3 regions of the Mesorhizobium sp. M0152 genome follow, and region 3 is predicted to be linked to each of the others. Evidence: riboswitches for the same ligand, from Rfam matches in the RefSeq annotation. Region 3 holds a riboswitch; each other region holds the start of a gene.
What was found. Region 3 has a riboswitch for thiamine pyrophosphate ahead of NKJ26_RS19695 (YkoF family thiamine/hydroxymethylpyrimidine-binding protein). Riboswitches for the same ligand answer to the same signal wherever they lie in the genome.

Region 1 (3,270 bases), on a different contig from region 3:
TTGACGTCGTTGCGATCGGGAAGGCCGAGATGCTCCTTGGGCGTGACGTAGCAGAGCATGGCGGTGCCGAACCAGCCGATCATCGCGGCGCCAATGCCTGAGGTGATGTGGTCATAGCCCGGCGCGATGTCGGTCGTCAGCGGTCCAAGCGTATAGAACGGCGCCTCGCCGCAGACGGCGAGTTGCTTGTCCATGTTCGCCTTGATTTTGTGCATCGGCACGTGGCCAGGCCCCTCGATCATCACCTGGCAATCCTTCGCCCAGGCGATCTGCGTCAGCTCGCCGAGCGTTTCCAACTCGGCGAACTGCGCCGCGTCGTTGGCATCGGCGATCGAGCCCGGACGAAGGCCGTCGCCGAGCGAGAAGGAGACGTCGTAGGCTCTGGCGATGTCGCAGATCTCCGCGAAGTGCTCGTAGAGGAAGCTTTCCCGGTGATGGTGCAGGCACCATTTGGCCATGATCGAGCCGCCGCGCGAGACGATACCCGTCACCCGGTCGACGGTCAGCGGGATGTAATGCAGCCGCACGCCGGCGTGGATGGTGAAATAGTCGACGCCTTGCTCGGCCTGTTCGATCAGCGTGTCGCGGTAGACCTCCCAGGTCAGATCCTCGGCAATGCCGCCGACCTTTTCGAGCGCTTGGTAGAGCGGCACCGTGCCGATCGGCACCGGCGCGTTGCGCACGATCCAGTCGCGGATGTTGTGGATGTTGCGGCCGGTCGACAGGTCCATCACCGTATCGGCGCCCCAGCGGATCGCCCACACCATCTTTTCGACCTCTTCCGCCATCGACGATGTGACGGCGGAGTTGCCGATATTGGCGTTGATCTTGACCAGGAAATTGCGGCCGATGATCATTGGCTCGCTCTCGGGATGGTTGATGTTGGCGGGGATGATCGCCCGTCCGCGCGCCACCTCGTCACGCACGAATTCGGGCGTGACGAAATCGGGCAGCGTCGCGCCGAAAGCCTCGCCGTCGCGCTCAAGCTTGCCGCGCAGGATCTCGCGACCAAGGTTCTCGCGGATGGCGACGAACTCCATTTCGGGTGTGATGATGCCGGCGCGCGCGTAGGCAAGCTGCGTCACCGCCTTGCCTGCTTTGGCCCTGAGCGGTCGGTGGCGGATGGGAAATTCTGGCGTCAGGCGTTCGCCCGTCGCGAATCCGTTGTCCTCCGGCCGGACATGGCGGCCGTCGCAGACCTCGACATCGCCGCGCGCCAAGATCCATTCGTGGCGAAGCCGGGCCAGGCCTTTTTCGATGCTGGTTTCGACAGCCGGATCGGTATAGGGGCCCGACGGATCGTAGACGGTGACGGGCGGTTCGCCGGCTGTCGGATGGACGGAGATTTCGCGCATCGGCACCCTGATCTGCGGGTGGATGGCACCGGGCTTGTGGATCTTACGCGAAGCAGGCAGCGGTCCCGTTGAGACGGCTGGGGTGAGGGCATTCATCTTGAGGCTCCTTTGCTCATGCATTGGAGACCCAGTTCTGTGCCGGAAGGATGAAAAGACGCTTCTGTCGACCTGCCGAAACAGCACCTCGGGCGTGAACTCCCGCAGAGCGCTTGCACCGTCCCTACGCCAGTATGAACTGGATCAGGTTCAACGGGTCACTGCGCCGCGAAAGCCAGCAGTATCTCAGCCCCTTGCCGGGACTCCCCTGGTGAATGCCTCAAGTTGAACGGGCCGGCGTTGTCTTGTCAAGCGCATGTTCGTCCTGCGGCGGCGGTGGGCGGCATTCAAATTGGGCCCAAATTGGGCCGACGGCCTCGCCATGGGTCGCGGAGAAGTTCCGCGGGAGACAAGGCAGGTGTGGCCAAAGCTGCATTTGCCTCGTCAAACTTGATGTGACATTGACGTGGGAACTGCTGCGTTTCAAGGATCTTAAGCCGTCAATGCCTGATCGGAACAGAACTGGTGGGCCGCCCGAACGCCCCACAAACATCGTGCTCTCGATCACCTCTTATTGTCGCCGGAAAAGGGGTGATCGACCAATCGATCAAGTCGACCGCTCGCTGAAGGGCGCCGTCGGTTTCAGCACGGCTGGGCGAAGTGGCAATGACATGTCCAATCCAGTCTCGGAAATCCCCCTTCCTGACGATCGGTGTCTTGGGTTCAACATTCAATTTGACCTCGGCCACACCTGATATAGCAGCTGCCTGAGTGTCGCCACCAATCCAGTCCAGGGTGCCATCTTGATCAGGAAGCAGGAATCGCGCGGCCGCAGTATGCGAATGCTTTTTGCGCAGATCCCATTTCTCGCCAATAACAAGCTTGATGTGCTCGGTGACGAGGTCGACACCGTAAGCTAACTGGACCAGTTGAGGGTCGGGCGCGCCACTAAGACGCGGATTGACTTCAATGACAACTGGACCGCGTTTCGTGCACCGGAGTTCAATGTTAGTTGGCCCCCAGCCAAGGCCGAGAGCCCGCAAACTGCTCAGCGAAACATCGGCGATGCGCTCACGCTCCTGATCGGTTAGCAGGGCCGGATACGTCACCTCACGTATGACGAAATGGGGGAGGGGACCAAAGTCATTGGCGCAAATCGCAACGACCTCATTCCCCATAACATTAATGCTATAGAACGGGCCCTGTGCGAATTCTTCGACGAGTATTTTCGGTGTAGACCGCCATATGTGCTTTCCGCCCAATAGATAGGTCGTATGTTCGGCTACGTCTTCGAGGCTGCGGCACAATCGGACACCCATGCTGCCGCTGCCTACTGCCGGCTTAAGAATCACGGGCGGGCCGATCTCTGCAGCCGAGCTTTCTACCTCCGCCGCATTTGTTGCCAACCGATAAGCCGGTATTGGAACGCCGGCCTGCGCGAGGAGTTGGCGTTGCTTGAATTTGTCGCAGCTTCGTTCAATCGATTCAGGGTTCGGTCCCGGTAGATCGAAATGCCGGCAAAGCTTGCCAACTGTCGCATAGATCGATTCATGGTCCCCGGCAAAGCCAGTAATGCCAGCAATGTCGTGGGTAGCACGCAGCCGCGAACTTTCGCGGACCAACGCTTCGAGATTGCCAGTGTCGACACGGATTGCCTCAACGTTTTCCGCCGAAAGATAGTCGTACCGAGGTGGATCAGCCGTCAGAGTAATTGGATGAAGACCAAGACACTGAGCCGCTTGGACGTATAGCTGACCAGTACCCCTATGGCCTTCGACCAATATGAGCGCTCTTCTTCTTACCATTGCTGTTAATCCCGATGTTGCGTGCTGGCGGCGGTCCGAGGGTACCGGCGTCACTTTTGTAGCCGTGCCGGACC
Region 2 (3,270 bases), on a different contig from region 3:
GACTGAAAGCAGCGTCGAGAGCGCCGCCTGCCAGAGCGTGAAGCGGATAACGCGCAGGAGATAGGCGTCGAAGGCCCCCCGCGCGCCGGATAAGTCGTGGGCACCCTCGATGATCAGGCCGGCAAACGCCCCGCCAATGAGGAGCGCGATTGCAGCGAGTGCGAGGACACCGGCGGTGGTGCGGGGGTCAGCGCGTTGCACGCTGCACCATCTGCCTCGATATCATCGACTGGCGGGGACTTGACGAACGTGACTGCCGGACATCTCCCCCACGAGGGGGAAGATCGGATGTCGCTGCGGCTTCCGCCAATCTCAAACGCTGCCAGGAACGAGCCGGCAACGAAGCTGCCAATCTCCCCCCTTGTGGGGGAGATGTCCGGTCCATCCTCTGCAGCAGCTGCGCTGCAGCTGCGGAGGACGGGCAGGACAGAGGGGGGCGCCGGAGGGCGATCATCTTTCAATCATATAGCCAAACTACTTGCTCATCACCGCCAGCCATTCATCCACCCAGGCCTTGCGGTTGGCCGCGACCTCCTCGGGGCTGAACAGCAAGGTCTTGGCCGGCTTGACCAGTCTGTCGAAGGCCGGGTTGAGCGGTTTGTCGGTCTTGCCGGCCGGGAACATCCAGTTGGTCTCCGGGATGGCGTCCTGGAATTTCGGTCCGGTCATGAAGGCCATGAACTTTTCCGCCAGCGGATTCTTGGCCCCCGTGGTGGTGACGCCCGCGACCTCGATCTGCAGGTACTCGCCCTCGTCGAAGGACGCCGCCTGGTAGCGCTCGGTGTTTTCGGCGACCATGTGATAGGCCGGCGAGGTGGTGTAGGACAGCACCATGGGCGCCTCGCCCTTGGTGAACAAGCCGTAGGCCTCGCTCCAGCCCGGCGTCACGGTCAGCACCTTGGCCTTGAGCTTGGCCCAGGCCTCCGGCGCCTTGTCGCCATAGACCGACTTGACCCACAACAGCAGGCCGAGACCCGGTGTCGAAGTGCGCGGATCCTGGATGACGATCTTGTCGTCGGCGCTGCCTTCGACCAGCTCCTTCAGGCTCTTCGGCGGTGTCTTCAGCTTCTGCGTGTCATAGACGACGGCGAAATAGCCGTAGTCGAAGGGAACAAAAGTGTCGTCGCTCCAGCCACCCGGCACGTTGACCTCCGTCACCGCGCCATGCGGCGCGAACAGGCCGCTGGCCTTGGCGTCGGCGGTGAGGTTGGTGTCGAGGCCAAGCACGATGTCGGCCTTGGTCGAGGCGCCTTCGAGCTTGACGCGGTTGAGCAAGGCCACGCCATCGGCGACCGAGACGAACTCGACATCGCAGCCGCATTCCGCCTCGAACTCCTTCTTCACAACCGGGCCGGGACCCCAGTCGGCGGTGAAGCTTTCATAGGTGTAGACGGTGAGCTTGTCCTTGGCCAAGGCCGGTCCGGACAGGGCCAGGACCATTGCCGAGACAAGAGAGTATAAAAGCGTGCGCATCGGCGCCTCCTTCGTTCGAGTTGAAGGGAATTGAGGCGTCGGACTGTCCGAAACGTCTAATCCCTCCGCCGGTACAAACCGGATCAGGTTCAGCGGGTTGGCGAGACTGCCTCTCAGCCGGTCCGCGAAGATCGCGTCCGGCACCCCGTTAGAGCGCCTCGACACATAGGCCCGGCCGGCGAACCACGCAAGCGGAGTTTGCCGGCCTTCCGTTTCCCGTGCCGGGCTGGTAAGGGCGACAGGATATGAGCACATTCACCATCCTGCTTGGCGGCGATCTCATCCGCACGCCGCGGCTCGACCGCCATGTCGAACGTTCCCGCGTGATCGCCGCCGACGCCGGCATCGGCCACGCGCGGCTGCTGGACCTTACCCCGGAGCTGTGGGTGGGCGATTTCGATTCCGTGCCGGCCAATCTGCCTGACGATCTCGCCGCCGTACCGCGCCGGACCTTTCCGGCGGAGAAGGACCAGACCGACGGTGAACTGGCGATCGCGGCTGCGCTCGAACGCGGTGCGACCCGTCTCGTGCTTGCAGGCGCCTTCGGCGGCAAGCGCGCCGACCACGCCTTCCTGCATATGGCACTCGGCCTGCGGCTGGCCGAGGCGGGAACGGAAGTGCTCTTGACCAGCGGCGCCCAGGAAGGCGTTCCTCTGCTGTCCGGGAAAGCCGGTTTCGACTATGCCGCCGGCACGCTGTTTTCGATCCTTGGCTTCTCCGAACTTGCCGGCCTGACCGTTTCCGGCGCCAAATGGCCGCTGAACCACGTCCAGGTGGCGTTCGGCTCGTCGCTGACCATCTCCAACGAAGTCAAGGGCAGCCTTGAGATCGCCCTCGGCCACGGCCGCGCGATGCTGCTTGCTCATCCCTATCCACTACCTGAAAGCTGACATGGCCCCGCCCCTTCTCAATCTCGACGGGATAAAACTGACCTTTGGTGGCGCGCCGCTGCTCGATGGCGCCGCCTTGACCGCCTCGGCCGGCGACAAGATCGCGCTGGTCGGCCGCAATGGGTCCGGCAAGTCGACGCTGCTCAAGATCGCCGCCGGACTGATCGAGCCGCAGGACGGCGAGGTGTTCCGCCAGCCTTCGGCGACCGTCCGCTATTTGCCGCAGATGCCCGACATGGAAGGCTTCGCGACCGTGCGCGCCTATGTCGAGGCCGGGCTTGGCCCCGCCGACGATCCCTACCGCGCCAGCTACCTGATGGAACACCTCGGCCTGTCGGGCGAAGAGCGGCCGAACGACCTGTCCGGCGGCGAGGCCAGGCGCGCGGCACTTGCCCGCGTCATGGCGCCGGAACCCGACATTCTGCTGCTCGATGAGCCGACCAACCATCTCGATCTGTCAGTCATCGAATGGCTGGAAGAGGAACTCGTTCGCACCTCCTCCGCCCTCATCGTCATCTCGCACGACCGCCGCTTTCTCGAACGCGTGTCGCGTGCCACCGTCTGGCTCGATCGCGGCCAGACCCGCAGGCTGGACAAGGGCTTTGGCCATTTCGAGGAGTGGCGCGACCTCGTGCTGGAGGAGGAAGAGCGCGAGCAGCACAAGCTCGGCCGCCAAGTCGTGCGCGAGGAGCACTGGCTACGCTATGGCGTGACGGCAAGACGCAAGCGCAACATGCGCCGGCTGGGCGAATTGCAGACCATGCGCCAGCGTTTTCGCGGCCATCGCGGCGCCGAAGGTTCGGCCACCATGGTGGCGAGCGACGCCGCCGAATCCGGCAAGCTGGTAATCGAGGCCAAGAATATCGAGAAGAGTTTTGGCGACCTCACCGTGGTCAAGGGCTTCTCG
Region 3 (3,270 bases):
CCAGCCAGAAGTCGAGCGCGCGGTGGTGGATGACGGCATGCTGGTGACGCATCGAGTATCCGGGGTGTTTCAGACAGCACCATGCGGGCCGTTCTGCCTGGAAGGGGAGGGCAAGGGAGCGCCGAAATTCCTGCCCAATTTTGGTCCTGCAATGGCATGCAAGTACACTTTTTCGTAAGCTTTGATGTTGGGGCTGTTCGGTAAGCCGGACGATGTGGTTTTAAGCGCCGCATGGCGGGAATAGACGACTCCATGAATCGCTGGGTGCCTGCAGGGCTGCCTGCCGCCGGTTTGGATGCGACGTCGGTCTGGTCCGGCCAGCTTCGTCAGTTTTGCCGCCATTGCGCCGGGCATGCGGCTGCCGGTTGCCATCGACAGTCGAACCCTGGATGCGCGCAACTGAGCCCCGTCGCTCGTTTCGCGCGGTGGTGATATTCACTTGCAAGGCCGCACGCATCCGGGCAGCTGTGCCTTTGCGGGTGACTGGACGAAGCAGGCGGCAATGCCCATCTATCGGGAGATCCAACTTCTTCGCGCAATTCCGGACAGAAGTCATAGCCGGAATTGCTTTTTGGGAGACGAGACATGGCGACTTCGAGCGAACGCGCAGTGCTTGCCGGCGGCTGCTTCTGGGGCATGCAGGACCTGATCCGACGCTTTCCGGGCGTCCTTTCCACCCGGGTCGGCTACAGTGGCGGCGACGTGCCGAACGCCACTTATCGCAATCATGGCACCCATGCCGAAGCCATCGAGATCAATTTCGACCCGGCCAAGATAAGCTACCGCACGCTCCTGGAATTCTTCTTCCAGATCCACGATCCGACGACACGCAACCGCCAGGGCAACGATGTCGGGATGAGTTACCGTTCGGCGATCTACTACACCAACGACGAGCAGAAGCGCGTCGCGGAGGACACCATTGCCGACGTCGATGCTTCCGGTCTGTGGCCGGGCAAGGTCGTTACCGAAATTGCGCCGGCCGGCCCGTTCTGGGAAGCCGAACCCGAGCATCAGGACTATCTGGAGAAATACCCCAACGGTTACACCTGCCATTTCGTCAGGCCGGGCTGGAAACTGCCGGTTCGTGAGAAGGCCGTTTCATAGCGATTAAGGCGACACTGCCGCCCGGTTGCCGACCGGCAGTGTCAGGCCTCAAATGCGCCTAACTTCAGCGTTCCGTGTCCGGGAATGCCAAGCCATCTGAAGAAAGCCGGGGAGCCCATGCTCCGCGGCTTTCTCTCTGATTGGGCAAGCCTCACTTGCCGCAATGATTGTCGTTGACTGTCGGCGTAGTGGTGCCGGGCGAGGTGTGGGTGGCGTCCGGCTGTGCACCCTGCGGGCCGGCGGGACAGTTTCTATCGGCATTCGAGTTCAGATCGCCGGGCACGCCGATGATGCTGTTGGTCGTGCTGGGATCGATCGTGTTCGGCGATGCCGGTGTGTTCGGGTCGACTGTAACCGACCGGCCGCTACCGCCGTTTCCGTCGGCGCCGTCATTGCCAGCGCTTTGCGCCATGGCCGACGTGGCGAGACCAATCGTGAGAGCCGAAGCTGCGAGGATTTTCATGAACATGGTTTGTCTCCATTTCTGTGAAGTCGTCGCTCATTTCTACGATGGTGATCGCATCGCGACTGTTGGGGGAACCGATCACGGCAGTGAAAGGTTCCGGATAAATTTCGCCCGGCGGTTTCGACTTCTTTCGTTCCATGATCGGGCTTGGCGCATTGTTTTTTGATGCGGCATCGACACAAAAACGACTTCCCAAATCGGGCGAATGGTGCTTTAACCCGCCCATCCACAGGGGTGCTCCGTACGGTCGGGGCTGAGACGGGGGCGGCAAGCCCACAGACCCTAGAAGCTGATCTGGGTAATACCAGCGGAGCGAGGCGGGCGATGTTTTCAGGCGCACAGATTTCCCTTTATCCCATGGCCGACGATTTCGTCGGCGTCATTCTGGGGGCGCTCGGTGCGCTCGATCCATACCGAGACAGGCTCCGGATCGAGACCGACGACATCTCGACCTTGCTGGTCGGACCGCCCGAGGTGCTGTTTCCGGCCATGCGCGACCTGTTCGTGGCGGCTTGCGCCAGCGGCAAGCACTGCGTGTTTTCAGCGGCGATCTCGCGCGGTTGCCCGGGCGAGCCGGACGATCCGATCTGCCGCTCCGACGCGATCGGCGGCCCCGTCCTCCCGCTTGCGGAGCGCAAGGTGGCCGCCATCCGCGCCGTGCAGGCTATGCCCTCGACCGGTCAGCCGGCCGCGGCGCAGTTCTCGCTCTATGTGATGGGCACGGGCGATCACATGGACGAGATCTATGGCTGCATCGATTTCCTGAAACAGTCCGGCGTCTATGAGCGCTCAAAACATTTCTGCACCAAACTACGCGGCGATGCCGGCGCTATCTTCGCCACGCTGAACGAAGCTTTCTGCCGCTTCGGGCCGGGCGCCGGCCATGTCACCCTCGACGTCACGGTTTCGGCCAACAGCCCCACCGCTGCCTGAAGCTCAGCGCCTTTTTCGCGCGTACCGCCGTCACAGGTCTGTTCATCCGTGGTCTCATCGCCATCCAGCTATCCGCGTCGCCTCGCGGACCTCCTCGCCAAGGCAGCACCGGCCGTGATTTCAGTCGGGTTGCTCCTGGTGGCATGGGAGCTTTACGCCCGTTATTCCGGGATCAGGCCGACGACGCTCCCGGCGCCGTCGCGCGTCTTCGCGCAAGCGATGCTCAATCGCGAGGCGCTGGTCGACAACGCCATCCCCACCATTCGCGCCACGCTGATCGGCTTTGCCTGCTCGATCAGCGGCGCCTTCGCGCTGTCGATGCTGGTTGATTTCTTCCGGCCGCTGCGGCGTGCATTGTTTCCCGTCCTCATCGTCAGCCAGACCTTGCCGCTGGTGGCGATCGCGCCGCTGGTGGTGCTGTGGTTCGGCTTCGGGCTGAAGCCCAAGATCATGCTGGTGGCGCTGGTCACCTTCTTCCCGATGCTGGTGGCGCTGGTGCAGGGCTATGAGGCAACCGAGGCCGAGATCGGCCAGATGCTGCGCGCCATGGGGGCAGGGCGCTGGCGCGTCTTCCTGCTGGCACGGCTGCCTTCGGCGCTGCCCTATTTCTTCGCGGGCCTGAGGATCTCGATCACCTACGCCGTGGTCGGCGCCATCTTCGCCGAATATGCGGGCGCGGCGAAGGGGCTGGGCATCTACATGCTCAACGCCAAGAACAATTTCCGCCCCGATCTGGTGCTGGCGGCCGTGGGCGCAAGCGCCGCGCT

Region 1: it holds a riboswitch for thiamine pyrophosphate, as region 3 does, so the genes downstream of both, thiC (phosphomethylpyrimidine synthase ThiC) here and NKJ26_RS19695 (YkoF family thiamine/hydroxymethylpyrimidine-binding protein) in region 3, are expected to answer to the same signal.
Region 2: it holds a riboswitch for thiamine pyrophosphate, as region 3 does, so the genes downstream of both, thiB (thiamine ABC transporter substrate binding subunit) here and NKJ26_RS19695 (YkoF family thiamine/hydroxymethylpyrimidine-binding protein) in region 3, are expected to answer to the same signal.

The regions. Positions count from the first base shown of each region.
Region 1 is NZ_JAMYTH010000042.1:30,691-33,960, reverse strand. Features, by position in the region: gene thiC (phosphomethylpyrimidine synthase ThiC) at 1-1,451, opposite strand, end outside; TPP riboswitch at 1,555-1,671, opposite strand; gene NKJ26_RS28280 (ATP-grasp domain-containing protein) at 1,892-3,196, opposite strand.
Region 2 is NZ_JAMYTH010000008.1:176,201-179,470, reverse strand. Features, by position in the region: gene thiP (thiamine/thiamine pyrophosphate ABC transporter permease) at 1-201, opposite strand, end outside; gene thiB (thiamine ABC transporter substrate binding subunit) at 475-1,473, opposite strand; TPP riboswitch at 1,517-1,631, opposite strand; gene NKJ26_RS11660 (thiamine diphosphokinase) at 1,719-2,363, shown strand; gene NKJ26_RS11655 (ABC-F family ATP-binding cassette domain-containing protein) at 2,365-3,270, shown strand, end outside.
Region 3 is NZ_JAMYTH010000019.1:64,383-67,652, forward strand. Features, by position in the region: gene NKJ26_RS19675 (hypothetical protein) at 1-52, opposite strand, end outside; gene msrA (peptide-methionine (S)-S-oxide reductase MsrA) at 586-1,104, shown strand; gene NKJ26_RS19685 (hypothetical protein) at 1,256-1,573, opposite strand; gene NKJ26_RS19690 (hypothetical protein) at 1,494-1,796, opposite strand; TPP riboswitch at 1,791-1,904, shown strand; gene NKJ26_RS19695 (YkoF family thiamine/hydroxymethylpyrimidine-binding protein) at 1,895-2,503, shown strand; gene NKJ26_RS19700 (ABC transporter permease) at 2,552-3,270, shown strand, end outside.